2 regions of the Rhodoferax potami genome follow, and region 1 is predicted to be linked to the other one. Evidence: predicted binding sites of a transcription regulator. Region 1 holds the regulator's gene; the other holds the start of a gene.
The links. The regulator NrdR, encoded in region 1, represses ribonucleotide reductase genes. The targets are predictions, from matches to a motif close to CACNANATNTNGTG.

Region 1 (15,186 bases):
CTAAACCGGTCCCACACCGTTTGGGCGGCTTTCACCGAAATCTGCTGACCGATGATGCTGCGCGCCAAGGTCACAAAGGCGTCGCCCCGGGTTTGGAGGCACGCATCCCCGAATTGCGGGATCAGGCGCTTCATCACCCGATCCTTTTTCATCAGATGTTTGCAGGCCTCTTCCCAAAAATAAGGGGTAATGACTGCTTCGGCAGTCGCAGGAATTCCAACCGCCATTACTCTGCCGCCTCCCAGGTCGTCCCTGCGGCGGAGTCCTTCAGCAGAATGCCCCGGGCGAGCAGTTCTTTGCGGATCGTGTCTGCCAACGCAAAGTCCTTGGCGGCTTTCGCCGCGGCGCGCTCAGCAATACGCTGCGCAATGGTCGCTTCGTCCAGCCCTGCTCCGGATTGCAAGTACGCCTTCGCGTCCGCTTGCAGCAGGCCGATGCAGCCGCCCAAGGCCTTGAGGAGCGAAGCACTCTCCACCGAGCGTGTACGGTTGACCTCGCCCGCCAGATCAAAAAGCACAGCAATGGCTTCAGGGGTCCCAAAATCCTCGTCCATCGCAGCCTTGAAACGGGCCGCGAAGGGGTTGGCCCAATCAATGGCCAGGTCCAACGGCGCCGCGACCGTCAGTGCGGTATACAGGCGTTTGAGTGCCTGGCGGGCATCATCCAAATGCGCGTCGCTGTAGTTCAGGGCACTGCGGTAGTGGGCCCGCACGATGAAAAAGCGAACGGTTTCAGCGTCGTACTGCTTCAGTACGTCGCGGATGGTGAAGAAGTTTCCGAGCGACTTGCTCATCTTTTCGTTGTCCACGCGCACAAAGCCGTTATGCATCCAAAACTGCGCCAGCGGCTGGCCGTGGGCGCCTTCACTTTGGGCAATTTCATTTTCGTGGTGGGGGAACTGCAAGTCCGCGCCGCCACCGTGAATATCAAAGGTCTTTCCCAACGTGGCGCAGCTCATGGCCGAGCATTCAATATGCCAACCGGGTCGGCCTGAACCAAAAGTACTATCCCACTTCGCCTCAGGTGGCTCCTCGGGTTTAGCAGACTTCCAGAGCACAAAGTCCAAGGGGTCTTCCTTTCCGTCTTGAACTGCTACTCGCTCGCCGGCGCGCAGCTCATCCAGAGACTTGCCGGACAACTTCCCGTAGCCTTCAAACTTGCGGACGGAGTAATTCATATCGCCATTGCCCGATCGGTAAGCCAAGCCCTTGGCCTCCAGCTCACCAATCAGCGACAGCATTTGCGGCACATATTCAGTGGCGCGAGGCTCCACCGTAGGCGCCTCAATGCGCAGCGCGCCGATGTCGGCATGCATGGCCTCGATCATTTCATCGGTCAACTGGCGGATCGTGATGCCGCGCTCCAGAGCACGCCTGATGATCTTGTCATCGATATCAGTGATGTTCCGCACATAGGTCACCTTCAAATCGCTGGCCTTCAGCCACCGCTGAACCACATCAAAAGCCATCATCATTCGTGCGTGGCCGATGTGACACAGGTCATAAATCGTCATGCCACAGACATACATGCGCACGTGACCGGGCTCAAGAGGAGTGAAGGGTTGCAACGAACGCGTAAGCGTGTTGAAAATGCGCAAACTCATGGGTATCAAAAACCTGAACACAAAAACAACGAGCCCGCTACATCACAAAAGGACGCAAAGAGGGCTCGCAAACAATCAAATCGGGGGGGATGTCCTCGGGGCTGCACGCTAACCCCTCGGCTATAATGCCCCCAGTATAAAGCCCTGCGCCGAGGGTGACTCACCGAGCAAGTTTTCAAAGGCACTATGAAGCAAGCCCCATCCCCGCTTTTTTCCGCAATCCGCTGGGTTGCACTGGCCGCTACCTTGTCGTTTGGAGTAGCCCATGCCGACGACTACGCAGATGTTGCGCAACTGGTGCGCAATGGAAAGCTCCCGGAGGCCATGGCCAAGGCGGATCAGTATCTTGCAGCCAAACCCCGTGACCCACAAATGCGCTTCCTGAAGGGCGTGATCCAACGTGATTCCGGCAAAAACACCGAAGCGATCGCAACCTTCACACGGTTAACTGAAGACTATCCTGAGCTCCCGGAGCCCTATAACAACCTGGCGGTCCTGTACGCCGGTCAAAGTCAATTTGACAAAGCGCGTACAGCCCTTGAGATGGCGATCCGCACCAACCCCAGCTACACCACGGCCCACGAGAACTTGGGGGATGTGTATGCCAAGTTGGCTAGCCAAGCCTACGGAAAGGCATTGCAACTCGATGCGAACAACGCAGCGGTGCCACCAAAGCTCGCTCTAATCCGCGAGCTGTTTAATCCGGCCACATCCAAAGGCCAGCGTCCGGCGTCAACACTGTCTACCCCGGCACCCGCGGCGCCTCCAACCGTGGCAGCGCCGGCAAAGCCGGCCCCAGAGCCTGTAGCCAGCAAGCCCGCAACCCCCGCCATGCCGGCAGCGAACGCAACACCGGCGCAGACGGCAACAGCGGCAGCCGCCCCTGCTACCCAACCTAAAGCCGAACCAGCGTCAGGTGCCGATGTACGCAAAGACGTCGAAACTGCGGTACGGAATTGGGCGAAAGCGTGGGCTGCCCGCGATATGAAAGGCTACTTGTCAGCCTACGGACGGGACTTCGATACACCAGGTGGTGTGAAGCGGTCTGCCTGGGAAGAAGAGCGTCGCCAACGCATTACCGGAAAGTCAAAGATCTCCGTGACAGTCAGCAACCTCAACATCACTGTTAACGGCTCGAAGGCGACCGCGAAATTTCGCCAAGATTACAAAGCCAACGAGCTGGCAGTGTCCAGCCGGAAAGTTCTGGAGCTCACCAAAACTGGTGATCGCTGGCTGATTGTTCGCGAATCTGTTGGCAACTGAGGCGTCGGAGCACTGTCGGAACGTGTTCGATAGCCTTTTGCGCACATTGAAATCCAATGTGCTCCATATCCGTGCCTTTCTGTGGACCCTCCCGTTGTTTGCCGCAGGACTGGGTTTGTATCCAGGCGATGCATCGGCAAATCCTGTTAAGACTATTCCGGCTCAAAAACCGGCAGTTAGCCCAGCTTCGAAAAATCCTGCCAAGGACGACACTGGTGCTGCAGAAGCCCGGCTGATTGAGGTCTACGGCCTCATTGGGCGGGGTGAAAATCGGTCTGCCCTTCTTAAAGCAGAACGCCTTGCGGCTGACTTCCCCACCTTCCAGCTTGCACAACTGGTCTACGGCGACCTGCTGGCCTCACGGGTACGGCAGGTGACCACACTGGGCGACGTTCCGCCTGCGATGGCCAAAAGCGCGAGCGAAGCGCTCAAGGAACTGCGTGAGGAATCCAGCAAGCGGGTGAAGGCGCTGAAAGAGCGGCCACCGACAGGCATGGTTCCTGCGCAGTTTCTGCAACTCGCCCCGACCACCCGCCACGCGATTGCAGTCGACGCCTCCCGGTCACGCTTGTATTTGTTTGAGAACTCAGGAAACGGCTTAACGCTGATTGCGGACTATTACATTTCCGTCGGAAAAGCGGGAATCTCCAAAGCCGTAGAGGGTGACCAGAGAACGCCTTTGGGCGTCTACTACATCACCAGCAATTTGGACCCCAAGACACTTAAAGACTTTTACGGGTCCGGTGCCCTCCCCATCAACTATCCGAATGTTTTGGATACGAAACGCGGGAAAACCGGCAGTGGCATCTGGCTGCATGGAACCCCGCCCACTCAGTTCGCCCGTGCACCTCTGGCAACGGATGGCTGTATCGTCCTTGCCAATCCGGACTTGGAGCGCATCATCAAAACAGTCGCGATCCGGGCAACACCGGTCGTCATCGCGCCGCAACTGCAATGGGTGCCGGCAGTGAACGCGAAAAACGCCGCGAAGGGATTTGAAAGTGCCCTTCTCGCCTGGCGCAATGCAAAAACTGGCGGTAATGTGCAGCAGGTGCTGAGTTTCTACACCCCGGACTTCAACAGCAACGGGAAAACGCTCCAGCAATGGACTCCTTTGTTGCGCGGAGAGATGGAAAAAATCAGGGGAAGAACGATCCAGCTGAAGGATGTCTCTTACCTCCACTGGATTGATAGCAACGAAACCATGGTGACCACCTTCGGCGAGGTGGCCGAAGGCTCCCGTATTGGCTGGACAAAGCGGCAGTACTGGAGCTACCAGAATGGTCAATGGAAAATTTTTTACGAAGGAGTACTGTGATGCACGTATGGATTCAACGAGGATTCAAAGCCCTGACCGTTTGCACCGCCCTGCTCTTGCAACAAGCAGCGGTGGCTCAAGATGTTGCCCCTAAAGTCGTGTTTCAAACGACCCAAGGCAATTTCACGGTGGAGGTTTATCCAGACAAGTCACCCAAGACCGTCGAAAACTTTCTGCGGTATGTGAAAGACAAGCATTACAACGGCACTATCTTTCACCGCGTCATCCCCAATTTCATGGTGCAGGGCGGCGGCTTCACGCCCAATATGCAGCAAAAAACGACCCGGGAGCCGATTCCCTTGGAAGCCAACAACGGTTTGAAGAATGACCGGGGCACTATCGCGATGGCACGCACTGCCAACCCGCAAAGCGCGACCGCGCAGTTCTTTATCAATGTGGTGGACAATCAAAACCTGAATGCACCTCGCCCTGATGGCCATGGCTATGCTGTTTTCGGCAAAGTCGTCCAGGGCATGGATGTGATTGACAAAATTCGTGGTGTTCCGACCACCAATGCAGGCATGTATCAAGATGTGCCACAAACCCCTGTCGTTATCAACTCGGCCACTTTGGCCCCTTAAATCATGAGCAATCCTCAAGTCGAACTCCACATCACCGGCTACGGCGTTATCACCATCGAGCTGGACCAAGAGAAAGCCCCCAAGTCCAGCGCCAACTTTCTGGCGTATGTGAACAAAGGCCACTACAACAACACAATTTTCCACCGCGTGATTCCGGGCTTCATGATCCAGGGGGGCGGCATGGAGCCGGGAATGGCCCAGAAGCCAACCGACGCTCCTATCGAAAATGAAGCCAACAATGGCTTGAAGAATTCGACGTACACCCTGGCTATGGCACGCACTGGCGACCCGCACTCTGCGACTGCACAGTTCTTTATTAACGTCGCGGATAACGGCTTCCTGAACCACACCGCACCCAGCATGCAAGGCTGGGGCTACGCTGTGTTCGGCAAAGTGATCGCCGGCTCTGAAGTGGTTGACAAAATCAAGGCCGTCAAGACCGGCAAAAAAGGCTTCCATGATGACGTGCCGAAAGAGGATGTGATCATCGAAAAAGCCGTGGCGCTGTAAATGGAAAAATGCCGGTGGAACTGATTGCACAGCCCCACTGGCGGCGGGTGGATTTCATCTCGGATCTCCACCTGCACTCCAGCGAGCTCCAAACACACGCAGTTTGGGCCCGCTATATGCGAGACACCAAGGCAGACGCACTCTTCATCCTCGGCGATTTGTTCGAAGTCTGGGTGGGCGATGACACCCTCACGGATGCCCAGAGTTTTGAGTCCGCCTGTGTATCGACTATTCGCAGCACCGCAGCGCGGATACCGGTGTATTGCATCGTCGGCAATCGCGATTTTTTGCTCAGCCAAACGTTTTCTGCTGCGGCACAAGCTCAGCTCTTGCCCGACCCGACTACGCTGACTTTCGCATCTCACCGGATTGTGTTGACCCATGGAGACGCCTGGTGTGTGGACGATGTGGATTACCAAGCCTTCCGTCGCACCGTAAGGTCTGCCGACTGGCAAGCCAACTTTCTCAAGCGCCCGCTACCAGAACGCAGGGCGATTGCGAGCGATATCAGATTGCAGAGTGAAAAAAAGAAAGAAGTGGCCAGCTACGCAGATGTGGACCACTCCGTAGCGCAAGAAGCGCTCGCGTCCGCCGACGCAAGCTACCTCATCCACGGCCACACGCATAAACCCGCTACCCACGAGATGGAACACGGAACACAGCGCTGGGTCCTGAGCGACTGGCATATCCAGGGAAAAGCTAGTGACAGAGCAGAGGTACTGAGGCTAGAACGGCAGCCGATCTCGGACTCGCTCATGTGGACCCGCCTCGACCCGCACAACGCCTGCTGATCAGGCAGATTGATAGCGTGCTCCGTGCCGCAGAGCCAAACGGCACGGAGCTGCGTGTTTAACGCTTCAACAGAACTTTCAACACATTTTGCAAACGGCGCGCTTGTGTCGCGTCGTACGCTGCTGCCAATACCTGCGCTGTATCTTCAGCCCAGGTTTGAGCGGGTGCGGGGTCATTGCGACGGGTCAACAGTTGCAACTGCATGCCGCGTCGGGCATCCAAATGCTCGGCGGGAGTCGGCACCTCCGCTGCCATTTCCAGGCGCAACAAGTGTTGCGAAGCCACCTCGGACTTCACAGCAGCCGAGGCACTGACAGCCTTCACCCAAGCATTACGGGCCTGACCCGCGGCACGGCCACCCAAGTCTTGAGCCGTAGGTAACAGGGCAGCATCGCGCTTTTCCCACGCAGACAACAACTGCACCAAGGCTTCGCCGTGGGCTTGGGCCGCCAACTTTTTGAGTGCGAATTGGGCGTTTTCCATCGCTTCGCGTTGCGCACGGAAAGCGGTGTCACCCAAACGTGGCGCGCTGCTCATGGGCGCACGGTTGCGGTCACCCATGCCGGCGCGGTCATCGCGACGAGGCGCACGGTCGCCGAACCCGGGCTTGCCGGCATCACGCCCACCGCGCCCTGCATCTTTGCGGTCGCCAAATTTGGACGCGCGGGGATCTGCAGGCGTTTCCTTCTTCATACCGGGACGGTCGTCTCCGCGCACCGCCACCACCGGCTTAGGAGCTGGCTTGGGAGCGACCACAGGCGCTACGGCGGCCGAGGACTCAACTTCTTCAGCAGCTGCTTCCATTGCTACACTTTCGATAGCTACCGACGCAGATTCCGCCTGGGTAGACACCGGATTTTCTTGTTGAACCAAGCCTTGTGCTGCCTGTTCACCGGCGCCTTCCGCGGCCACATCCGCCTGGGCTTGGGCTTGACCATGCAGCGCAGCGTCGAGCGCTGTCATGGCTGCGCGGATGGCGGTTGCATCGCCAGAGGCGTTAGCAGCTTCCAACGCCTTGGCTGCATCAAGCACCGCGCGGTCGCGCGCACCCAAGGCAGCTTCCGCTTTTTCACGGTCAGCACTTTTGCGATTAAAGGCATCGTCAATGGGCTTACGGAAGGCATCCCACAGCTTTTGCTCTTGGCGGCGATCGACCGGGATCGCGTGGGCCTGGGCTTGCCAGCGTTGCTGCAAGGATTTGACCGCATCGATCCGCAGTACCGGCATGGCACCGAGCTGCTTGGCCTCTTCGATCATGGCTTGGCGAGCTGCAAGGCTCTGAGCCTGAACCGCCTCCAGCGGAGCCGCGGCCTCTGCAAAAGCTGCTTTCCACAAGGGTTGCAGCTCCGCAAACATTTTTTCGCCCACATGGCCAGCTTCGCGCCAACGGTCGGAAAACTGATAGAGGATGCGATTGAAACCTTTCCAGTCATCATCCAATGCGGTGCGGTTTGCCGCAGCCCATGCCTTGACCTCGTCAATAAGCGCTAATCGTTGGGCACGGTGCTCGGCAGACTCCGCCTTGACCTTTTCCAACCAGCTCTCCACCACCTTGTAAGCTTCGTTGCAGGCTTCGTCAAAACGCTTCCAAAGCGCATGGTTGGGCACACCGCCTTGGTCGGTTTGCTTCCACTGGTCACGAAGACTGCGCAAGGTTTCTTGCATCTTGCGGCCACCGATCGCCTGTCCATCGGGGCGCTTGAGCAGGCCTTCAGCCTTGCCCACCAGCTCCTCACGAATCTGGTCTGCACGCCAGCGCTGCCAACCTTCCAACTCACCTGCAGCAGACAAAGCGGCGTGGGCCTGGTTTTCAAGCTTGGCATCAATCAGTTTGCCGAATTCTTTTAGGGCGTTGCGCAAGCCTGCAGCGGCACCGGCGCTAGCTTTGCCATGGCCTTCGCCCACTTCTTGCTCAACGGTGGCCAACGCTGCCTTGACCGCAGCTTGCGCTTGTGCGCGCAACTCGGGATCTACCTTGGGCTTGGAAATCTTGGGGGCCACCTCTGCCGGCACGCCGCGCAGCGCACGGATCTCGTCGGCCCACACCGGCACTGGAGGCAAAGGTGCCGCCGCATCTTGCGCGGCAGTCAGGGCGAGTGCCAATGCGGCCTGGAAAGCGTCCCACACCACCAACAACTGGCCTTTGGACGCATCCAACAAAGCCGGGAACTTGACATCCACACTCACCCAGTTGCTGTTGGAAACCAAGGTTTCGGCTTGGCTCTGCCAGTGCTGCACATCGGTGCGCAGGGCATCAACTGCCGTTTGAGCATCTGCCAATGCTTTGGTGGACAGCACTTCAATACGCTGAGCCAGCAATACTGCCGCTTCGCGCTGGACCTGCACCTGGTGTTGCAGGTCTTCGATCCCTTTCACGCGCTCGGAAAGCTGTCCCTTCAGGGTGAGCAATGGCTCTTTACTCAACGGTGCACCCGCTTTGGCGGCATCACGTTGCCAAGCAAGGGCGTCTGCAATATTGAGTTTGGCGGTATCGATCAGGGCTTGCGCTTTGGCAGACCATTCAGCACCCAGTGCTTCCTGACCTTTGGCACGACGGGCCTCATCGAGCTTTTCTCGCACCAATTTGGCGGCGCCCTTGTCCTTCACGCTCAGCTCTTTGAAGACGTCGGCCAACTGTTCGTGGCCCGGCTGGGTCAACAACCAGTCACGAATGCGGGACGCACGCTCCCCCGCAGTGGCAGCGGTAAAGGCTCCGCCAGTCAGACGGTCCAGAGAGGCGATATCAGTGTTTTTAGCAGATTGGTTCGACGTCACAGCGAGCTCAGAGTAAAGTGGGTATGAAATAAGCAACCTCGTATTTTCGCTGCGTTTTCAACACAATCCGCATTGTTTTTGGCGCATTCCACGCAGGAGCCGAAAAAGCCGGGGAGCAAGTCCTCGACGGCAGCGAGTTTTGCCCCTCCTCTCTTGACCGAAGAGCGTGCTTCAGGCGTAAGCTTTGCAGACCAAAAATGTAAAGGGGTGGCGGCTTCATTCGGACACTCCGACCTCCCCTTAGGGTAAGTGCACTGCAGCGGCGGGTGCTCTATATATAGATGCTGCATAGGTCCCCAGAAACACACCCGATGAAAAAGCAAAGCCTTTCTTGCACCCTTTGGACTTGCATTGCAAGTACCCTGCCCTAAGTTAGGTCTCAGCCCAAAAACGGAGAAAAATCGGTCTTTTAGAATCTGTCAACCATATCAAATAGGATTGATATGGTTGACTTGGCATATAAAGCACCCATAGAATCCGCCCAATCCAAATCCCGCCTAGGGATTACCCGCCCCGCTGCCGAACCCGGCATATTCAAATCGCTGCACATGTCGAGACGACGCCGCAGGATATTGATAGCGTACCAACCCAAACGAGGGGACCTGCAAGGACTTGCCGACTTGGCAAACCTAGTCGGCCACCCCCGCCAAAGAAGGAAGAGCTATGACAGCGACTACCCGCATCACCAAAGGCATTCGCACTGTTGCGAACGACATCGCCCAAGGTTTTTTTGAAATTACACACAACGGTTTTGCACTTCTTGGCTTAGCCGTCATGTTCGCAATCATTACTCTGGTTGCACACCCCGAAATCCGCACCGAAAGCGAAGTTCGCCTGATGGGCTGGCTCCAAGACCGCCACGCGCCAACAGCCAGCGTTAACTTGGAGCCAGAGGCTATCGAGCGTGCAACAGCCACCAACCCCCAAGAACTGCCCAAACAACAGGCAGCAGTTGCATTTTGGTTAAGCAAAAAGTACGGCGTCGCACCGGAACCCCTGAGTGCACTGGTGGCAGAAGCCTTTGAAACAGGTCGACGAGCCAAGGTGGACCCCACCTTGATCCTGGCGGTCATGGCGGTGGAATCAGGCTTCAACCCCTTCGCACAAAGCCATGTAGGCGCCCAAGGCCTGATGCAGGTCATGACCAAAGTACACAGCGAAAAATACGAGGGCTATGGCGGCAAGTTGGCAGCGTTCGATCCTGTCTCCAATTTGCGGGTTGGTGCCAAGGTTTTGAAAGAGTGCATAGCCCGCGCTGGCTCGGTCGAGGGCGGCCTCAAGCTGTATGTAGGGGCCGGCAACATGGAATCAGATGGCGGCTATACAGCCAAAGTTTTGGCCGAATACGCGCGCTTGCAAAGTGTTGTGTCCGGCAAACCTATCCAGAGCATTCAGCCTAACCCTGCGGTGATAACGCCCGTGGTTGAGCCGTCTGCTCCACCCACCGTTGAGAATGTGGCGGCGCTGACTCAACCTTCCTGACCAGACGCGGGGCGCCCCGAGTCGGTTAAACTCTCATCCGCACGCGACTGGCGATAGGCACCGTCTTCCTCAGGAAGCCGGTTGCTGACGTGGGACACCACTGGGAAGCGTGCCGCACTACTTTCACAGTTTGTGCGATCAGCCGTTCGCCTGGGCAGCCCTGTTGTCACCATTGACCCACAGGCCCGATCTCCTCAAAGGACTGCCATGTACGACCGCAACATTCTTGTTGAACAAGCCGACCCCGAACTCTGGAACGCCATCCTGGCCGAAAACGCTCGCCAGGAACACCACATCGAGCTGATTGCCAGCGAAAACTACGCTTCGCCCGCCGTCATGGCTGCCCAAGGCAGCCAGCTGACCAACAAATATGCCGAAGGCTACCCCGGCCGCCGCTACTACGGTGGCTGCGAGCACGTCGATGTAGCTGAACAACTGGCTATCGATCGCATCAAACAAATCTTTGGCGCAGATGCCGCCAACGTGCAGCCCCATTGCGGCGCATCGGCCAACGAAGCTGTATTTCTGGCATTCTTGAAGCCTGGCGACACCATCATGGGCATGAGCTTGGCTGAAGGCGGACACTTGACGCACGGCATGCCTCTGAACATGAGCGGCAAATGGTTCAACGTCGTGTCCTATGGTTTGGACGCCAATGAAGCCATCGATTACGAAGCCATGGAGCGCAAGGCCCACGAAACCAAGCCCAAGCTGATCATTGCCGGCGCATCTGCCTACTCTTTGGCCATTGACTTCGCCCGTTTTGCCAAAGTGGCAAAAGACGTTGGCGCTATCTTCATGGTGGACATGGCCCACTACGCCGGCCTGATCGCTGCAGGCGTGTACCCCAACCCCGTGCCTCACGCAGACGTGGTGACATCCACCACCCACAAGAGCCTGCGTGGCCCCCGCGGCGGCATCATCCTGATGAAGGCCGAGCATGAGAAAGCCATCAACAGCGCCATCTTCCCCGGCCTGCAAGGCGGCCCTCTGATGCACGTGATTGCTGCCAAGGCAGTCGCCTTCAAAGAAGCTCTTACCCCCGAGTTCAAGGCCTACCAGGCCCAGGTGGTGCGCAATGCCAAGATCGTGGCAGAAACCTTGACTGCACGTGGCCTGCGTATCGTCAGCGGCGGTACTGAAAGCCATGTGATGCTGGTGGACCTGCGCTCCAAGGGCATTACCGGCAAAGAAGCTGAAGCGGTCTTGGGCGCTGCCCACATGACGATCAACAAGAACGCCATTCCCAACGATCCCGAAAAGCCCATGGTGACCAGTGGTATCCGAGTAGGCACCCCCGCCATGACAACACGCGGTTTCAAAGATGAAGAAGCCCGCGCCACGGCCCACCTGATTGCCGATGTGCTGGACAACCCCCGCGACGAAGCCAACATTGCTGCCGTTCGCGCTAAGGTCCATGCCCTGACCTCACGCTTCCCGGTTTACAAGTAAGCAAGGTCAATATTTACGATGAAGTGCCCCTTCTGCAGCCATTCCGAAACCCAAGTGGTGGAGACACGAATTTCTGAAGATGGGGACTTCATCCGTCGCAGGCGCCAGTGCGGCTCCTGCGACAAACGGTTTACCACCTACGAGCGGCCGGACGTCAACTTTCCGTCCATCGTCAAGAAAGATGGCCGCCGTATCGAATTCGAGCGCGCCAAACTATTGGCCTCGATGAACTTGGCCCTGCGCAAAAGGCCAGTAAGCACCGAACAAATCGACAGCGCCATCGAGCGTATCGAAGAAAAACTCCTGAATCTGGGACTGCGCGAAGTCCAGAGCACCCGCATCGGGGAACTCGTGATGCGCGAACTCAAGAAACTGGACAAGGTCGCCTATGTGCGCTTTGCCAGCGTCTACCGTAGCTTTGAAGACATTGATGAATTCAAGACGTTGGTGGATGAGGTAAGTCGTTAACGCTTAGAAAGCGTGGTACACGTTACGGTTCTTCGGATCACGAACAGTGCTCGAACCGGGACAAATAGCGCCTGACCGAAGGTCGGCTACCAGCAGCGCACCAAAATCGATGCAAAGGCGGGGAGCGTGCCCCGCACGTGCTGCTTTGGGAGCGCATCCCAAACAATTGAAAACACTCACCCCTTCTGCCAAGTCAAACGCCACCGAAACTGAGTGAGCCGAGCATAAACCAAGGCATAGGTGACAACGGCCAAGACCATACCCATTGCCAACATAGCCGGATTTTTTGCAAATATAACGGCCCATCCCGACGGAAGAGCAGCGTACAGCCAACAAAAAGGACTGGTAAGCCCATTCTTCAACTCAGCACCGTAGGCAGGAAAAAGTTTATTGACCACACGTCGGTGAATAAAGTGGTGCAAGTGAGCCTTATCAGGTTGGCCTGGATGATGCCCCTCACGCTTCCTGCGACGCTGCACAGAAAACGCCACCTCTAAAACAGGATAGGCACACACGAGCATGGTCGTCCAAGCAGTAAGTTCTGGATTTCGCATGGGTAGCAGTACCGCGAGCCATGCCAACAAAAAACCCAGTAAATAAGCACCACCATCGCCCAGAAAAATCTTGCCCAGTGGCCAATTTACGGCACCAAAGCCAAGAGCAACAATTGCCACTGAAAAACAGACGGTTGCTGCGGCTACGTCGCCAACTTGCAAACCAATAAGGCCCATTGCAGCGAGCATGATCGCGATAGAGCCCGAGGCCAAGCCGTTGAAGCCATCGATGATGTTGACCGCGTTGGCAACGCCCCCAACAGCGAACGCCGTAAACAAAACCGCAACTGGAGTAAAGGCTAGTAGTTGGTCAAGCACGTCAACGCCTGTGTTCTGCATCGCTACGCCAGTGATGTACCAAGCAACAGCACCACTAAACATCGTCGCGAGCAAGCGCGGTAAAACGCCCACCTTTTTAGTGACATCCTCAATCAAACCAGCCGCGAACGCGGGCAGGCCCGCAATCAGCATCGGACTCAGCAATTCTTTAACTGGTTCAGCTGCAAGCAGCCAAACAGCTGCCAATCCGCACATAACAGCCACACCGCCGATACGCGGCGTCGGATTTACATGATGTTTTTGCACTCCAGAGGTGCCGTCCATACTGAAGTGACCATGCCAATCCTTTGAGAGCACCAAGAAGACAGCCGCAAGCGCAGTCACGAAAAAACCCGCCAAATACATCGACATTCGCCCCCAAAATTGTTGTCTTATTCTATTTGACCCAATCTCCTAAGAGCCCATCGAGCTAGGAAATAACAATGAAAGAAGTATTCGTTCATTTACCTCGGGCACCCCTGCCAAGCGGCTACTTCAATTGGATGAGCGGTGAAGTGGGGCCTTGCTCCCTCAGCATGGATAAATAAACTCCAGTCATGCAGAAATCTATATGTCACTCACTAGGCTTTGAAAAACCAAACGCGGCAAAGATGGGTGGTTTTTCCCTAATTGAGGTGTTGATCTCAGTTGTGGTTTTGTCCTTTGGACTATTGGGAGCCGTGGGGCTGCAAGCCTCCGCCCTTCAATCTAACAGGGAGGCGCGCATCCAATCATCCGCGCTAGCCTTGGCGAGAGAACTAGCAGAAATGATTCGAGGCAACAAAGACGTTGCGTTGCTCACGACCAGCAACCCTTTTCATGGTGACTTTAGTACACCGATGACTGCTCCCACACCTTCATATTGCTTGAAGGTCAGTAACTCATTGACGACAGCAGCAGCAACCCCTTGTGCAGGAGCAAATACAACAGAAACTCAAACAAATATTGCCAACGCTTCTATGACGGAATGGCTTGCAAGGGTAGAGGAAGAGCTGCCCGGCGCACGAGTCGTCGTTTGCGATGATGCGGCCCCCTATACAGCTGGCGGACAACCACAATGGGCGTGCACAGCGGGTACGGACGCCACGAAAGTGGTAAAGATAGGTTGGACCAAAACGTCCACCAACAAAGCGTTGACCGCTGCAAGTGCAATAGAAAAGGCAACCGGCGCAGGCGCTGCGGCGCCCTCAGTGATTCTGGCTCTGACCCCGGGGAACAGCCTGTAATGAACTCTACATTCCAAAACAAGCAGGGCGGCCTGACTTTGATTGAACTGTTGGTGGCCTTGGTCATCAGCTCGGTGATCGCACTCGCAGCATTCTCTGCCATCGTGGTAAGTCGGCAAGGTTTTGCTACGGTCGATGCCGCCTCACAGCTGAGAGACAACGCACGGTTTGCTACGGAGATTATCCAAAGACTTGCGCTACAGACCGGCTATCAGGATGTTGCTTACTCAGCAACTATAAGACCGGCCTCGAGCACCGCGCCCGCAAACGTTTCGGGATTTACTAACGGCACACCCAGTGTTTCTGGAATCCTGGTTACGTCAACCACAAAAGCCTTGGGCACCACAGGGTATGGCAGTGATGTACTCATTTTGCGTTACCAAGCACCGGAAACTTACCCCGGCTCGGGCAAGGTGGACAAAGGGATTATCGATTGCATGGGGAGATCGAAGGCCGACGACGATGACATACCGATAGATCGCGACGATCGATTACTCAGCGTCTTATATGTGGCCGAAAGTCGCGGCCAACCAGCCCTTATGTGTCGTACCGAGTCAGGCTCGGGACAACCCTTGGTCGAAGGCGTTGAAAATTTCCAAGTCCTTTATGGGGTTGATGGTGATAACGATTCCGTTACCGACCGATACATGAGAGCCGATCAATTGATCGTGGCTGGCAACGATGCTGCGACCAAAGCCAATTGGGACATGGTCCGGAGCATCAAGATCGGCTTGATTTTGCGCAGTGGCGTTGGCGCAACCCAAGAAACAGCTTCTCAAACTCTCTACCCCTTTGGCAATGCCCGAGCGTCAGCCAGTGCAGCATTGGGCTCTGCATTTGCAAA
Region 2 (15,186 bases), 960 kb from region 1:
CGCATCCCACTGGTTGAGTTGGCAGATGCGCTCGACGAGGTCCATGTCCATGTCGATGGCTTCGGCGTCGCAACGGCGCAGTTTCAGGTCGGTGAATTGGGCGCCTTCCGGGAGGCGGAGTTGAAAGTTCGGATCGGTTTGCATGGGTTGTGGGTCAAATATGCCGTTAGCGCAGATAGATAGTGCGCGAGCAGCTATGAAGTTTGTAGCAAGTTGGCGAGTTTGGCGTGGATGCCGCCGAAGCCGCCATTGCTCATGCACAGCACGTGATCGCCCGGCTGCAGGGCGGCGGCCACTTGGGCGAGCACAGCGTCAATGGTGTCGCCCACCTGCGCCCGCGGGCCCATGGGGGCCAGCGCCTCGGCTGCGTCCCAGCCCAAACCGCCGCTGTGGCAGAAGGCGAGGTCGGCTTCTTCGAGGCTCCAGGGCAGTTGGGCTTTCATGGCTCCGAGCTTCATGGTGTTAGAGCGGGGCTCGAACACGGCCAGAATGCGCCCGCTCCCGACTTGCCGGCGCAGGCCGTTGACAGTGGTGCGGATGGCGGTGGGGTGGTGCGCAAAGTCGTCATAGATGGTGACGGGTGCGCTGCCCGGCTGCCCTGCCAACGGAGCGGTGGCGCGCACTTCCATGCGGCGCTTCACGTTCACGAACTGGCCCAGGGCCTCGGCCGCGACGGCAGGCGAAACGCCCACATGCTCTGCGGCGGCGATGGCGGCCAGCGCATTGAGCTGGTTGTGTACGCCGCCCAAGGCCCACTGCACCCGAGCCACTTCGCGACCTTGGTGGTGAACCGCAAAGTCGTGGGGCTCGCCAACGGCAGAGAAGTCGCTCACGGCGGCGCCGAAGCTGCGTTGTTCGCTCCAGCAGCCTTGGTGCAGCACCCGGGTGAGGCTGTCTTCGAGTCCGTTGACGACCACGCGGCCGGTGCCGGGCACGGTGCGCACCAGGTGGTGGAACTGCCGTTCGATGGCGGCCAGGTCGTCAAAGATGTCGGCGTGGTCGAATTCCAGGTTGTTCAGGATGGCGGTGCGTGGGCGGTAGTGCACGAATTTGCTGCGCTTGTCGAAGAAAGCGGTGTCGTATTCGTCGGCCTCGATCACGAAGAGTTTCGCTCCGGAGGCGGGGTGGAGGGCCGCCTGCGCCCCCTGCTCCGTGTCCCCCGCCCGCTTGGCGGGCTCCTCCTTGACCTGCGCAGCGGGCACAGGCGGCCCTCCACCCAGTCTTGCCGATACTCCGAAATTCAACGGGACGCCGCCGACCAAGAAGCCGGGTTGCAGTCCGGCGTATTCCAGCACCCAAGCCAGCATGCTGGTAGTGGTGGTTTTGCCGTGGGTGCCGGCGACAGCCAGCACATGGCGGCCTTGGAGTACGTGTTCAGCCAGCCATTGCGGGCCGCTGGTGTAGGGCGCACCCGCGTCCAGAATGGCTTCCATCAGCGGGAATTTGGGCGTGCCGTCGGCGAGCCGCGCGCGGCTAACGACGTTGCCGATCACGAACATGTCAGGCTGCAAGGCCATTTGTTCAGCGCCGAAACCTTCGATCAGTTCGATGCCCAGGGCCCGTAGCTGGTCGCTCATCGGGGGGTAAACGCCGGCATCGCAGCCGGTTACTTTGTGGCCGGCTTCACGTGCCAGCGCGGCCAAGCCACCCATGAAGGTGCCGCAAATGCCCAAGATATGAATATGCATGGCCCGTATTCTACGGTTGGCAATTGGTACGGAAAATCTGGAGTTTTTTGGCGTTTGACCCAAGCAGAATATGTGGATCAAGCTATCAAAAAGATAGCAAATGTGCGATGCGTAAGGCTTTGCGATGGCGGGCACAATGGCGCCATGGACGATCTGAAAGAAGAAATAGCGGCCACTGCCGCCCGCATGGTGGTGGAAGAGGGCTTGGAGTACGGTGCAGCCAAGCGCCGTGCGGTGAAGCAATTGGGGGTGCCACCCCGTTCCGGTTTGCCCGACAACGACCAAGTGGAGGCCGCTGTCGAAGAGTACATCTCCATCTTCTGTGCGGATACCCAGCCCAAGGAGTTGCGGGCCCTTCGCGAGCTGGCGGTGCAATGGATGGAGCGGCTGGAGTCGTTCCGGCCGCACCTCGGGGGGGCTGTGTGGCGGGGCACAGCCACCCGTAACAGCGATATTTATCTGCAGTTGTTTTGTGATGATCCTAAATCGGCGGAGATCATGTTGATTGACAAGGGTGTGCGCTTTGAGGTGCGCTCAGTGCCGGGGCTGCAAGGGGAGATGGTCGATGCTCTGAGCATCCATGCCATGTGCCTGCCCTTGGGCGAGCACGTGGGGGTGCATCTCTTGGTCAATGACCTGGATGATGTCCGTGGCGCACTCCAGCCGGATGGGCGTGGTCGCGCCCGGCGTGGCAATATGGCGGCAGTTCAGCGCTTGTTGGAGTCGGATGATGCAAATTCCTGAAAATTCGGTCGCGGTAGCGCCTTCGGCCCAGCGCCGGAGGGTCTTGTGGGGTGCGGTCGCCGGGGTGGCGGCTGTGGCCGGGGCGGGTTTGTCGTGGCGCCAGCAAGCAGCGTCCTCCGTGATGGAGCCGGTACCGGGTTTTTGGGCGCAGCAATGGCAGACGCCTCAAGACACGAACTTGGCGATGCAACAGTTCCAAGGGCGCCCCGTGTTGATCAATTTCTGGGCGACGTGGTGCCCTCCGTGTGTGGATGAGCTGCCTTTGTTGGATCGTTTCCATACCGAACAAGGTCCCAAAGGTGTGCAGGTGTTGGGGTTGGCGATTGACCGCAAAGAGGCGGTGGTGCCGTTTTTGCAGCGGGTTCCGCTCCAGTTTCCTGTGGCATTGGCGGGCTTGTCGGGGACGGAGCTCGGGCGCGCGCTGGGTAATGTGACCGGGGGGCTGCCGTTCTCTGTGTTGGTGGCCTCGGATGGCGCGGTTGCGCAGCGCAAGATGGGTCGAGTCCACGCGGAAGACTTGGTCGCTTGGGCTGCGGTAAAATAGAGTCTCTCACCTAGTGTTTTCGACCCGGAAGCACTGTCTCAAGCCCTTTCGGGGCGATTTTATTTAGACATTTTTCCAGTCTTTTCCCTTGATTTGGGTGGAGATATGGTTTTTTGGCGGCGTTTTGCTGTAAATTCGCCGTTTTACAAATGTCGGTTGTTGGAGATTCCATGGATTTACGCAAACTCAAAACCTTGATCGATCTGGTGTCTGATTCGAATGTGTCGGAGCTGGAAATTACCGAAGCCGAAGGCAAGGTCCGTATCGTCAAGGGTGGTGGTGCTGTGGTTCAGGGCTACGCGCCCGCACCTGTGTATGCAGCGCCCGTGGCTGCAGCGGCTCCTGCCAGCGCACCTGCTGCAACGCCAGTGGCTGCCGAACCGGTGGTGGACGCTGGTCACACCGTGAAGTCGCCGATGGTGGGTACTTTCTACCGCTCGTCCGCTCCAGGCGCCAAGCCATTCGTCGAAGTGGGTGATTCGATCAAGGTCGGCGAGACCATCTGCATCATCGAAGCGATGAAGATCCTCAATGAAATCGAGGCAGACAAGTCCGGTACCGTGACCAAGATCTTGAGCGACAACGGCCAGGCAGTGGAATACGGCCAGCCCTTGTTCATCATCGAATAAAACGCAGCACCCATGTTCAAGAAAATTCTGGTCGCCAACCGGGGCGAGATTGCGCTGCGTATCCAGCGCGCCTGCCGCGAGTTGGGTATCAAGGCTGTCATGGTCTATTCCGAGGCGGACCGCGAAGCCAAGTATGTCAAGCTCGCCGAAGAGGCGGTTTGCATCGGGCTGGCTCCTCGGGCCTGAGCTACCTCAATATGCCTGCCATCATTTCGGCGGCTGAAGTGACAGACGCGGAGGCAATCCACCCCGGCTACGGTTTTCTGAGTGAAAACGCAGACTTTGCCGAGCGTGTCGAGAAGAGCGGCTTCCAATTCATCGGGCCTACCCCTGAATCCATTCGCATCATGGGCGACAAGGTGTCTGCCAAGCAAGCCATGATCCGGGCGGGCGTGCCCTGCGTTCCCGGCTCTGAGGGCGAGTTGCCGGATGACCCGGTTGCCATGAAGCGGATCGCCAAGTCCGTGGGCTACCCAGTCATTATCAAAGCGGCAGGTGGCGGTGGCGGGCGCGGTATGCGTGTGGTTCACACCGAAGCTGCGTTGGTGAATGCGGTTGCCATGACCAAAGCCGAAGCCGGTGCGGCATTCAACAATCCGGCGGTGTATATGGAGAAGTTTCTCCAGAATCCGCGGCACATTGAAATCCAAGTCCTTGCGGACAAGCACAAAAACGCGGTGTATCTCGGCGAGCGCGATTGCTCGATGCAGCGACGTCACCAAAAGGTGCTGGAAGAGTCTCCCGCGCCGGGCATCAACCGCAAGTTGATCGAACGCATCGGGGAACGTTGCGTCAATGCTTGCAAGAAGATCGGCTACCGCGGAGCGGGAACCTTCGAATTCCTTTATGAAGACGGTGAGTTCTACTTTATTGAAATGAACACCCGCGTGCAGGTGGAGCATCCGGTCACTGAAATGGTGACGGGCATCGATATCGTGAAGACGCAGATCATGGTGGCTGCCGGCGAGAAGTTGCCGTTCACCCAGCGCCAGATTGAAGTGCGCGGTCACGCCATTGAGTGCCGGGTGAATGCCGAGGATCCTTACAAGTTCACCCCGTCCCCGGGACGCGTCACTATGTGGCACGCACCGGGTGGTCCGGGGGTCCGTGTGGATTCGCATGTGTACACCAACTACTTTGTGCCTCCGAACTACGACTCCATGATCGGCAAGATCATTGTGCACGGCGACACTCGCGAGCAGGCGATGGCCCGCATGCGCACTGCACTGGCGGAGACGGTCGTGGAAGGAATCAATACCAACATTCCTTTGCATCGTGAGTTGATGGTGGATGCCAAGTTCATGGACGGTGGAACCAACATCCACTACCTGGAGCACTGGCTGGAACAACACAAGCGATAAGGCGTTGCATGTTTGAATTGCGTTTGATGTGTCCCGAAGACCGGGTCGAAAACCTGAGTGATGCGCTGGACGCATTGGATGCCCTGAGCGTCAGCGTGGAAGACGCTGATGCCCAGACGGATGCCGAACAGGCATTGTTTGGTGAGCCCGGTATGCCGCCGCCGAAAGACGGATGGCAGCGCTCACGGGTGATTGCCTTGTTTGCAGAGCGCACGCAAGCCGACGAGGCTTGTGCGCTGTTGCAGGCCCAGGATTTCTTTGAAGGTTGCCAGGTTCTGGGGATCGATGCCTTGGAAGACCAGGACTGGGTGCGCTTGACCCAGTCGCAGTTTGCGCCGGTGGAGATTACTCCCGAGTTCTGGATTGTGCCCACATGGCACGAGCCCCCCGCGCAGGCCAAAGAGGTCATTCGCTTGGACCCCGGACTGGCCTTTGGTACCGGCACGCATCCGACGACGCGCATGTGCTTGCGCTGGATCGCAGGCCACGGCGCTGCGGGCCGGGTGCTGGATTACGGGTGTGGCTCCGGCATTCTTGCGATTGGGGCAGCCAAATTCGGTGCGACTGAAGTGATCGCGGTCGACATTGATCAGGCTGCGGTCGACTCCACAGTGCTGAATGCGCAGGCTAATCAGGTGGAGTTGTCTGCCGGTTTGCCCGGAGCGGCTCAGGGCGAGTTCGATGTGGTGTTGGCCAATATATTGGCGACCCCACTGAAAGTGCTGGCGCCCTTGTTGCGTGCGCATGTCAAGGAGGGCGGGCACCTCGTGCTGGCTGGAATTTTGGAGCGCCAAGCGGACGAGCTGAAACTGGCCTATGCGCCTTATTGCACCCTCTCGGTGGCAGACACTGAAGACGGGTGGATCTTGATGACAGCTGCCGTGTAACTACGGTGTTTGCGACCACTACAATGTGACGCAATGAGTCTGATTACCCAGTGCCCGGCATGCTCCACGATGTTCAAAGTCGTGCCGGACCAGTTGCGTATTTCAGATGGCTGGGTGCGGTGTGGACAATGTGATGAGGTGTTTGATGCCAATGCCCATCTACACACCGCAACGGAAGCGCAACCGACTCCAGAGCCTGAGCCTGAGCCTGAGCCTCGTGAAGTGGCTGCACCTACCAGTCCTGATCCGGACTGGGCGGCCTCTTTGCGATTTGAGTCTGACGATGCTGCGCCACCTGAAAAGGTAGCTGTTGAGCCGCTGGACGCAGAGACTCCGCTTCCTGAATCTTGGTCTTCGGCACCAGCTCAACCGGTTGACAACGATCCTGCGCTGGATGATTTCCTTGCCCAGAGCCCTAGCGCTCTCGCCGGAGGGGCAGAGGTTGATGCGCCACCTCTAGAGTCTGATAACAAAAGCGATCTAGACGCCCTTGGTTCGCCCGCGCCCCGCTATACGCAAGCAACTCCCTCTCCAGCAGTTGGCGAGCCAAAGCTTTCATTTATGCCTAAAGGCGACCGGCTGGTGTTTTGGGACCGGACCTTGGTCAAGTGGGGTCTTGCTGGGATCGCTGGTTTACTGGTGCTCGCCCTCGGATTGCAATACACGTATGTAGAGCGGGACCGCATTGCCGCTTATCAGCCTGAAGCCGTTCCGGCGCTGGAGGTTCTGTGTGAGTGGGCCGGATGCCAGCTGGCTCCCTTGCAGTCGATTGAAGCGGTCGTGATCGACAGTTCTTCGTTTACTAAACTCCGTTCGGATGTGTACCGTTTGAATGTGGTCATCAAGAATACCGGCACGGTTCCGGTGTTGCCTCCCTCTTTGGAGCTCACGCTCACCGATATGCAAGATCAAAGCATGATTCGCAAGGTGTTGGCGCCACGGGATATCGGCTGGATGGCGTCCACGTTGGAGCCAGGTGCCGAGTTCGCGGCGTCATTGCCGCTTGCGGTGAAAGCAGCTTCGCCAACAGAGCGGGTTTCTGGATACCGTTTGTTGGCTTTCTACCCATAACAGGCGAGTCGCAACAAAAAAAAGCCCGGACCTTCAAGGTTCCGGGCTTTTTTGTAGGTGCAGGCTATTAAGGCTTGCTGGACGTTGGAAACGGCCACGCAGCTTGCGGATTCAGTGTGGTTTGTGCTGCTGGAGCGGCTGCCTTGGCCGCCTTTTTTGCAGGGGCTGCAGGCTTCTTTGCTACTGCGGCTTTTTTCGCGGGAGCTGCTGCTTTTTTGGCAGGAGCGGCCTTCTTGGCTACTACGGCCTTTTTCGCTGGAGCTGCTGCTTTTTTAGCAGGAGCGGCCTTCTTGGCCACTACGGCTTTTTTCGCGGGAGCTGCTGCTTTTTTGGCAGGAGCGGCCTTCTTGGCCACTACGGCTTTTTTCGCGGGAGCTGCTGCTTTTTTGGCAGGAGCGGCCTTCTTGGCCACTACGGCTTTCTTCGCAGGAGCTGCTGCTTTTTTAGCAGGAGCGGCTGCCTTCTTCACTGGGGTTGCTTTTTTCGCTGGAGCGGCTTTTTTTGCCGCTGGTTTTTTTGCAGTTGCCATCATGTTCTCCTTGTTCAAGGTGCAAAGAGCACTTCCTGCTACGTATTTGGCAGAAAGCGATTCATGCCACTGGACGCAGTTCCAGTGGCATGAACTTGGTAACGCCAACCCTTCGTTGTGATCACGCGATCTACGAAAGGTGGCGAAAACTTTAACGGCATAACGAGCAAGTTAATCCCAGGACAGCGCGCCGCCGGACTGGTACTCGATAACACGCGTTTCAAAAAAGTTACGTTCTTTTTTGAGGTCAATCATTTCGCTCATCCATGGGAATGGATTTTCTTCGTTCGGGAACAAGGCCTCAAGGCCGATCTGTGTCGCACGACGATTGGCGATGTATCGCAGGTAGCCCTTGAACATCGAGGCGTTCATGCCCAGTACACCACGGGGCATGGTGTCTTCGGCGTAGCGATATTCCAGCTCCACCGCCTTTTCAAACAGCGTCTTGATCTCTGCCTTGAATTCCGGTGTCCACAAGTGCGGGTTCTCCAGCTTAAGCTGGTTGATCAAGTCAATGCCGAAGTTGCAGTGCATGGACTCGTCCCGGAGGATGTACTGGTACTGCTCTGCTGCACCCGTCATTTTGTTCTGGCGTCCGAGCGCCAGAATCTGGGTAAAGCCCACATAGAAGAACAAGCCCTCCATCAAGCAAGCAAACACGATCAGCGACTTCAGAAGCGTCTGATCGGTGGCGGGCGTGCCGGTATGGAAGTTGGGATCCATGATCGCTTCAATGAAGGGGATCAGGAACTCATCTTTGTCGCGAATCGATTGGACTTCGTTGTACGCATTGAAAATCTCGCTCTCGTCCAGGCCGAGAGATTCCACGATGTACTGGTACGCGTGCGTATGGATAGCTTCCTCAAACGCCTGGCGCAACAAAAACTGGCGGCACTCCGGCGCAGTGATGTGGCGGTAGGTGCCCAACACAATGTTGTTTGCAGCCAATGAGTCCGCTGTCACAAAGAAGCCGAGGTTGCGCTTCACGATGCGGCGTTCATCTTCTGTCAGACCATTCGGGTCTTTCCACAACGCGATGTCGCGGGTCATGTTGACTTCTTGTGGCATCCAGTGGTTTGCACAAGTGGCGAGGTATTTTTCCCAAGCCCATTTGTACTTGAATGGCACCAGTTGGTTAACGTCTGTCTGTCCGTTGATGATGCGCTTGTCTGATGCATTGACGCGCTTGCCACTGGCGCTGGCCTTGGCCACTTGCACTGCTTGGGACATGGTGGCGCTGTACGCCGAGTTGCCTGTCGCAGACGACACCGACGCCTGCGCGCCCTGACTGTTTTCAGACGGATTGCGCGCGTAATTCGACGGCGATGCGGGCTTGACTTCTTCGTCCCAGGACAACATAGTTTTTTCCAATCTTCGGATTATGTGAGCAGTGAATTGAATTGAAAAGCGTTCATTCAATTCACTGAAAATTTGTGTTGCTCACGAGCATCGCAGGTGGTCTTGCGATGCTGATGAACTTACTGGCAGGACTCGCAGGTCGGGTCGTCCACGCCACAGAATTTGATGTCGGTGGCAGCACTGCTCGATAGCTGCATCTGCTCTTGCGCAGCCGCCGCCGCGGCTTCAAGTGCGCTCGACATCTTGGGTGTACCTTGGCTTTCATTGCCGGAAGACACAGCGTTCAGTCGGCCCGCGCTCACGGTGGATTTCTCCACGTGCGTAGCAGACATGGTGCGGAGATAGTAGGTAGTCTTGAGACCGCGCAACCAGGCCAGCTTGTAGGTCTCATCCAGCTTCTTGCCGGAGGCGCCCGCCATGTAAATGTTCAGCGACTGTGCCTGGTCGATCCACTTCTGGCGACGTGCTGCAGCTTCCACCAGCCAGCGTGTTTCCACTTCAAAAGCGGTGGCGTAGAGTTGCTTGATTTCTTGTGGTACGCGGTCGATAGGGTGGAGGGATCCGTCAAAATGTTTGAGGTCCATCACCATGACGTCGTCCCACAGGCCCAGTTGCTTCAAGTCGCGCACCAGATAGCTGTTGATGACCGTGAACTCACCGGACAGGTTGGACTTGACGGACAGATTGCCGAAGCACGGTTCGATGGACGCGTCCACACCAATGATGTTGGAAATCGTCGCTGTAGGAGCAATCGCTACACAGTTGGAGTTGCGCATGCCGTCTGCTGCAATTTTGTTGCGCAGAGCATCCCAATCCAGCGTGGATGAGCGATCTACCTCTACGTAGCCGCCGCGTGCGGTGGCCAGCATGTCGATGGTGTCCAGTGGCAGGATGCCCTTGTCCCACAGGCTACCCTTGAAGCTGTGGTACTTGCCGCGTTCGCGTGCCAAGTCTGTCGAAGCCCAGTAGGCGTAGTAGCTGATCGCTTCCATGGACTTGTCGGCAAATTCAACGGCAGCTTCGCTAGCGTAGGGGATGCGCAATTCGTAGAGGCTGTCCTGGAACGCCATCAGACCCAAGCCAACAGGACGGTGACGCATGTTGGAGTCACGCGCCTTTTTCACGGCGTAGTAGTTGATGTCGATCACGTTGTCCAGCATGCGCATGGCTGTCGAAATCGTGCGTTTGAGCTTGTCGTGGTCGAGTGCACCATCTTTCAAGTGCTGCAGCAAGTTCACAGAGCCCAAGTTGCAGACGGCGGTTTCGGTGTCGGATGTGTTCAGTGTAATTTCTGTACACAGATTCGACGAATGCACCACACCTGCGTGTTGCTGGGGCGAGCGGACGTTGCAAGCATCTTTGAACGTGATCCAAGGATGGCCGGTTTCAAACAGCATGGTCAGCATCTTGCGCCAGAGGTCGCTGGCCTGCAGGGTGCGTGATGGCTTGATTTCGCCGCGAGCAGCCTTTTCTTCGTAAGCCACGTAGGCCTTCTCGAAGTCCGCGCCGAACAGATCGTGCAAGTCGGGCACGGTCGATGGAGAGAACAGTGTCCATGTACCTTTTTCCATGACCCGGCGCATGAACAAGTCAGGAATCCAGTTCGCTGTGTTCATGTCGTGGGTGCGGCGGCGGTCATCGCCGGTGTTCTTGCGCAGCTCCAGAAACTCCTCGATATCCAAGTGCCATGTTTCCAGGTAGGTGCAAACTGCACCTTTGCGCTTACCGCCCTGGTTCACCGCCACAGCCGTGTCGTTGACCACCTTCAGAAAGGGGACCACGCCTTGTGATTCGCCGTTGGTTCCTTTGATGTGGGAGCCCAAAGCGCGCACGCGGGTCCAGTCGTTGCCCAAACCGCCGGCGAACTTCGACAACAGTGCGTTTTCTTTGATGGACTCGTAGATGCCGTCCAGATCGTCTGGCACGGTGGTCAAGTAGCAGCTCGACAGTTGCGAACGCAAGGTGCCGCTGTTGAACAGGGTCGGCGTGCTCGACATGAAGTCGAAGCTAGAGAGCACTTCATAGAACTCAATGGCACGTGCTTCACGGTCAATTTCATTCAGCGACAGGCCCATAGCGACGCGCATGAAAAATGCCTGCGGCAGTTCGATGCGGGTCTTGCCTTCATGCAGAAAGTAACGGTCATACAGGGTTTGCAGACCCAGGTAATCGAATTGCAGGTCTCGGCTGGCCTTGAGGGCTTGACCCAGGCGCTTCAAGTCGAATTGCTGCAGTTTTTCGTCCAGCAGTTCGGCTTCGACGCCGCGCTTGATGAAGCCAGGGAAGTAGTCCGCATAGGCTTCCTGCATGTCGGCTTGCGCCACATCACGACCCAGCACTTCGCGGGAAATAGTGTGGAACAGCAAACGCGCAGTGGCGTAGGTGTAGTCGGGGTCTTTTTCGATCAGGGTCCGCGCTGCCAGGATGGCTGCCTTGTACACCTCGTCCAAAGGGACGCCGTCGTACAGGTTGCGCATGGTTTCTGCCAGGATGGGGGCAGCCTTGACGTCAGCACCCAGACCACTGCATGCCGTCTCGATGCGGGATTGCAGTTGGGCCAAGTCCAGAGGTACGCGCTGGCCATTGTCGATAACGTGGATCACCGGCGCAGCTGGAGCCTCGGTGGCGACTTGCTTGGCGCGCTCTTGGGTGCGACGCTCGCGGTACAGCACATACGCACGGGCGATTTCATGGTGACCACCACGCATCAGTCCCAGTTCAACTTGATCCTGCACGTCCTCAATATGGAAAGTGCCGCCGCCCGGACGGGAACGCACCAGCGCGCGAATCACTTGCTGCGTCAGGCCATCGACCGTCTCGCGCACGCTGGCGGATGCTGCGCCTTGGGTGCCGTGCACTGCAAGAAACGCTTTCATCATGGCAACTGCAATTTTGTTCGGCTCAAATGGCACCACTGCGCCGTTGCGGCGGATGATCTGGTAGTGCGAATAAGCCTGAGTCGCCGGCGTTTCGTTGCCGGGAACGGGGGACAGCAGCGGGGCGGGTGCCGTGGGTACGGCCGTGGAAATAGATTGCATAGTTTCCTCGTCTAAATCGGGTGTATTTTTGTGTGATCTGTGTGCCGCGTGGCTTGCTACGACTAAGGGGCTTCGCACCCGCGCATCAACCAAGGCACACTATATCTGGGGTCTGGGGTGCTTGCAACCCACTACCGGTAGTGTATCTGCTCGGCACCCTTGTATTTTGATCAGGGCCTTTGCCCCTCGCATTCCACTTGCCGGAAAGGGGGCATCAAAGCCTTGATTGGCGTAAAGTTTTCAAGCCGAATGAGGTTTGATGCGGCTTGCAGCAGCATTTGGCGTGGAACGGCCCGATGGATGCGGGTGTCGCGCTTTCAGGGGCGTCTGAAGGATCGCCAAAATTTTTTCAGAAGCTTGGCGATCTGTTCAAGAGTTGTGGCTTTCTTGCCATGGAGCGGGTAATTCCCAGTCCGAAATCGCGCCCCAGAGCTTCAGTCGTTCCCACTCGAATCCGGGACCCGGGTCTGTCTTCCTGCCGGGCGCAATATGCTCATGGCCCGCGACGTACTGAATTTCATAGTTCTGCGCGATTGCCGCGCACAGACGCTCCAAGCTCTCGTATTGATGGGCGGTAAACAAGTCGTTGTCCATGCCCTCCAACTCGATGCCAATCGAGTTGTCGTTGCAATTGGGCTTTCCGCGATAGGTGGATGCGCCCGCGTGCCAGGCGCGTGCATCGCAACTGACAAACTGGCACACAGTGCCCGTGCGCGTCACAAAGAAATGGCTGGAGACTTCCATGCCCCGGATCGTTTGGTAATACGGGTGCGCATCCCAGTTCAGGGTATTGGTAAATAGTTGGCGCACACCATCCCCTCCATATTCGCCGGGGGGCAGCGAGATAGAGTGCAGCACTACCAAGTCGGTGTCTGCATCTGCAGGCCGTGGGCCGAAGTTGGGAGAGGTTTCGTGGAGCGCTTCGCTCCACCAGCCTTCCGACCAGCTGCCGGTCGCCTCGCGGGGGGGGTTATTCCGATTTTCCATCGTCATGTTCGGGCACATCGATGGACAAGCGCTCCATCCGGTAACGGATTTGCCGCAGACTTATTCCCAAGCGCTGGGCTGCAGCGGTCCGGTTGAAACGGGTCTCACGCAGGACGTGGATCAGGATTTCACGCTCCTGAGCGTCCAAATGGCTTTGCAAATCGGCGGGGATGCTGAACGAGCCGGGCTCAGACGCCGGTGCCACGGGGGCGGGCTCGGAGTCGTGGCCATGGGTGTCGAGTTCCAAAACATCGCCTTCAGACAACGCCAACGCGCGATGCAGCAGGTTTTCCAACTCCCTGACATTGCCCGGGAGCGGCAGCGCTTTCAATTGCGCCAGCAAGCTTGCGGACAGCGTGGGCGCCGGCACACCCGTTTCTTCACAAATTCTGGTGACGAGTGCCCGGCAGAGGGCCTCTAAGTCGTCTCTCCGCTCCCGCAGCGGTGGCAGCTGGAGGTCGATCACATTCAAGCGGTAATACAAGTCCTGGCGGAAGTGCTGTGCCGCAACCTCCGCCACCAGATCTTTGTGGGTGGCGCTGACCAGGCGGACATCCACACTCTCTTCCTGGTTGCTGCCGAGAGGGCGGATTTTTCGCTCCTGAATCGCCCGCAGCAATTTGGCTTGCATCGCCAGTGGCAAGTCGCCGATTTCATCCAAAAACAACGTGCCGCCGTGGGCCGCTTGGAAAAACCCCGGCCTGTCTTGTGTCGCGCCGGTATAGGCACCCTTGCGGGCACCGAAAAATTCCGCCTCCAGCAAAGACTCCGGAATGGCACTGCAATTGACCGCCACCCATGGCCCGGCGGCGCGGTGGCTGTTGGCATGCAGGGCTCGCGCAGCCAGCTCTTTGCCGGTGCCCGACTCGCCCCGGATCAGCACCGGCGCCATGCTGCGCGCCACCTTGGCAATACGCTCCTTCAGGGCCACCATGGTGTGAGATCGCCCGACCAACTGCTCCAGCGCTTTGGCGCCTTCTGTGCCACTGTCGGCAGGGCCCTTAACAGATCGCTCGGTGTGCGAGCTAGCGCCAGGGCTGGTGCCACCCAAGGCAGCCATCACCGCGCTGCGGAACTGCTTCAAGTCCACGGGCTTGGTCAGGTAATCAAATGCGCCAGCCTTTAGCGACTCGACTGCATTCTCGGCCGAGCCATACGCCGTAATCACAATGCAGCGCTCTTTGCTTTTGTGTTCGCGCAGAGCGTGCAGGATGTCAATGCCCATGCCGTCGGGCAGGCGCATATCGGTGATCACTAAGTCATATTTATGGGCGGCGACTGCATCCAAGGCCTCGTTTACCGAGGCAGCGGTGTCCACCTGATGGCCTTCGCGCAGCAACGTGAGCTCATACAAGGTCCGCAGGTCCGGCTCATCATCGACCACCAGGATGCGGGCGTTGTTCAGTACAGGGATGCTTGCCATAGAGAGTTGCCGTCGGTGTCCTGGGTCATGGGGCCTTTGATAAGGCTCAGTGTTAGCGTGAAGTCATTGCCTTCGTGCAGTTGCCCGCTCCGGATGCGGGCGCTGCGTTGGTACCGCAGGGTGGCACCGTGGCGTTCGCAGAGTTCGCGTGAAATGTACAGCCCCAACCCGCTGGAGCGGCTCTCGGACGAGAAAAAGGGCTCAAACAAATGCCGCTCCACCGTTTGGTCCATACGGGCTCCGTCGCTCCACACCGAGACGCAAGCCGCAGTGTCGGTGTAGGTCACCGTGATTTGCACAGCTTCTGGCTGTTTGCTCGCGTAGCGCAGCGCGTTGTCGAGCAGATTAATCAGAACTTGGCGCAGGTGCTCCGGGTCAAAGCGCACTGCGTGTGGGCGGGGGTCAATGTCGATGCCAATCAGCCCGCCAATGCTCTTGTGTTGTGCCCAGTCTTGCACCATGCGGTGAACCGTCTCGCTCAGGCCATACAAGGCGTCGTGTTCGCCTGCAGATGTGGTGCGGGCACGGGCCACATTCAAAATGTCGTCCACGATTTTGCCCAGCCGCTTGGCATTCTGGCTCACCATGGTGGTCAGGCGTAATTGCCTAGGATCCTGCAGCTCCTCAGACAACAGCGCATTCGCCTGCGCAATCGCGGCCAAGGGGTTGCGTATCTCGTGGGCTACGGCGGTCGACATGCGCCCCATGCTGGCCATCTTTTCGGTGCGAATGCGGGCCTCTGCATGGCGCTGGTCTTGCAAAAACAGCACACACAGACTGTCTTCTCCGATGCCTTGGGGCGCCGCAAGCCGGGTCCGTGCCAGTACCTTGAGCGCACTGCCGTGGTCGTGTACGAGTTCTACCTCGGCTTCTTGGCTTTGGCCACTTCCAAGGCATAGCCGCGTGAGTAGCAACAGCGGGCGCCA

Region 2: the regulator NrdR is predicted to act here: its motif matches at 11,948-11,961, upstream of RAE19_RS12075 (ribonucleoside-diphosphate reductase subunit alpha).

What each region holds. Positions count from the first base shown of each region.
Region 1 covers NZ_JAVBIK010000001.1:3,475,938-3,491,123, reverse strand. The annotation lists gene RAE19_RS16795 (DNA-3-methyladenine glycosylase family protein) at 1-227, opposite strand, end outside; gene cysS (cysteine--tRNA ligase) at 227-1,603, opposite strand; gene RAE19_RS16785 (L,D-transpeptidase Cds6 family protein) at 1,790-2,866, shown strand; gene RAE19_RS16780 (L,D-transpeptidase family protein) at 2,976-4,184, shown strand; gene RAE19_RS16775 (peptidylprolyl isomerase) at 4,184-4,765, shown strand; gene RAE19_RS16770 (peptidylprolyl isomerase) at 4,769-5,275, shown strand; gene RAE19_RS16765 (UDP-2,3-diacylglucosamine diphosphatase) at 5,290-6,066, shown strand; gene RAE19_RS16760 (DUF349 domain-containing protein) at 6,125-8,842, opposite strand; gene RAE19_RS16755 (lytic transglycosylase domain-containing protein) at 9,506-10,324, shown strand; ZMP/ZTP riboswitch at 10,358-10,487, shown strand; gene glyA (serine hydroxymethyltransferase) at 10,532-11,776, shown strand; gene nrdR (transcriptional regulator NrdR) at 11,795-12,244, shown strand; gene RAE19_RS16740 (MraY family glycosyltransferase) at 12,421-13,488, opposite strand; gene pilV (type IV pilus modification protein PilV) at 13,674-14,342, shown strand; gene RAE19_RS16730 (PilW family protein) at 14,342-15,186, shown strand, end outside.
Region 2 covers NZ_JAVBIK010000001.1:2,512,071-2,527,256, forward strand. The annotation lists gene RAE19_RS12025 (hypothetical protein) at 1-144, opposite strand, end outside; gene mpl (UDP-N-acetylmuramate:L-alanyl-gamma-D-glutamyl-meso-diaminopimelate ligase) at 195-1,688, opposite strand; gene RAE19_RS12035 (hypothetical protein) at 1,833-2,432, shown strand; gene RAE19_RS12040 (TlpA disulfide reductase family protein) at 2,419-2,976, shown strand; gene accB (acetyl-CoA carboxylase biotin carboxyl carrier protein) at 3,147-3,605, shown strand; partial or broken gene accC (acetyl-CoA carboxylase biotin carboxylase subunit) at 3,618-4,966, shown strand; gene prmA (50S ribosomal protein L11 methyltransferase) at 4,975-5,853, shown strand; gene RAE19_RS12060 (zinc-ribbon and DUF3426 domain-containing protein) at 5,887-6,924, shown strand; gene RAE19_RS12065 (histone) at 6,992-7,453, opposite strand; gene RAE19_RS12070 (ribonucleotide-diphosphate reductase subunit beta) at 7,625-8,812, opposite strand; gene RAE19_RS12075 (ribonucleoside-diphosphate reductase subunit alpha) at 8,932-11,850, opposite strand; gene ampD (1,6-anhydro-N-acetylmuramyl-L-alanine amidase AmpD) at 12,220-12,837, opposite strand; gene RAE19_RS12085 (sigma-54-dependent transcriptional regulator) at 12,821-14,260, opposite strand; gene RAE19_RS12090 (sensor histidine kinase) at 14,239-15,186, opposite strand, start outside.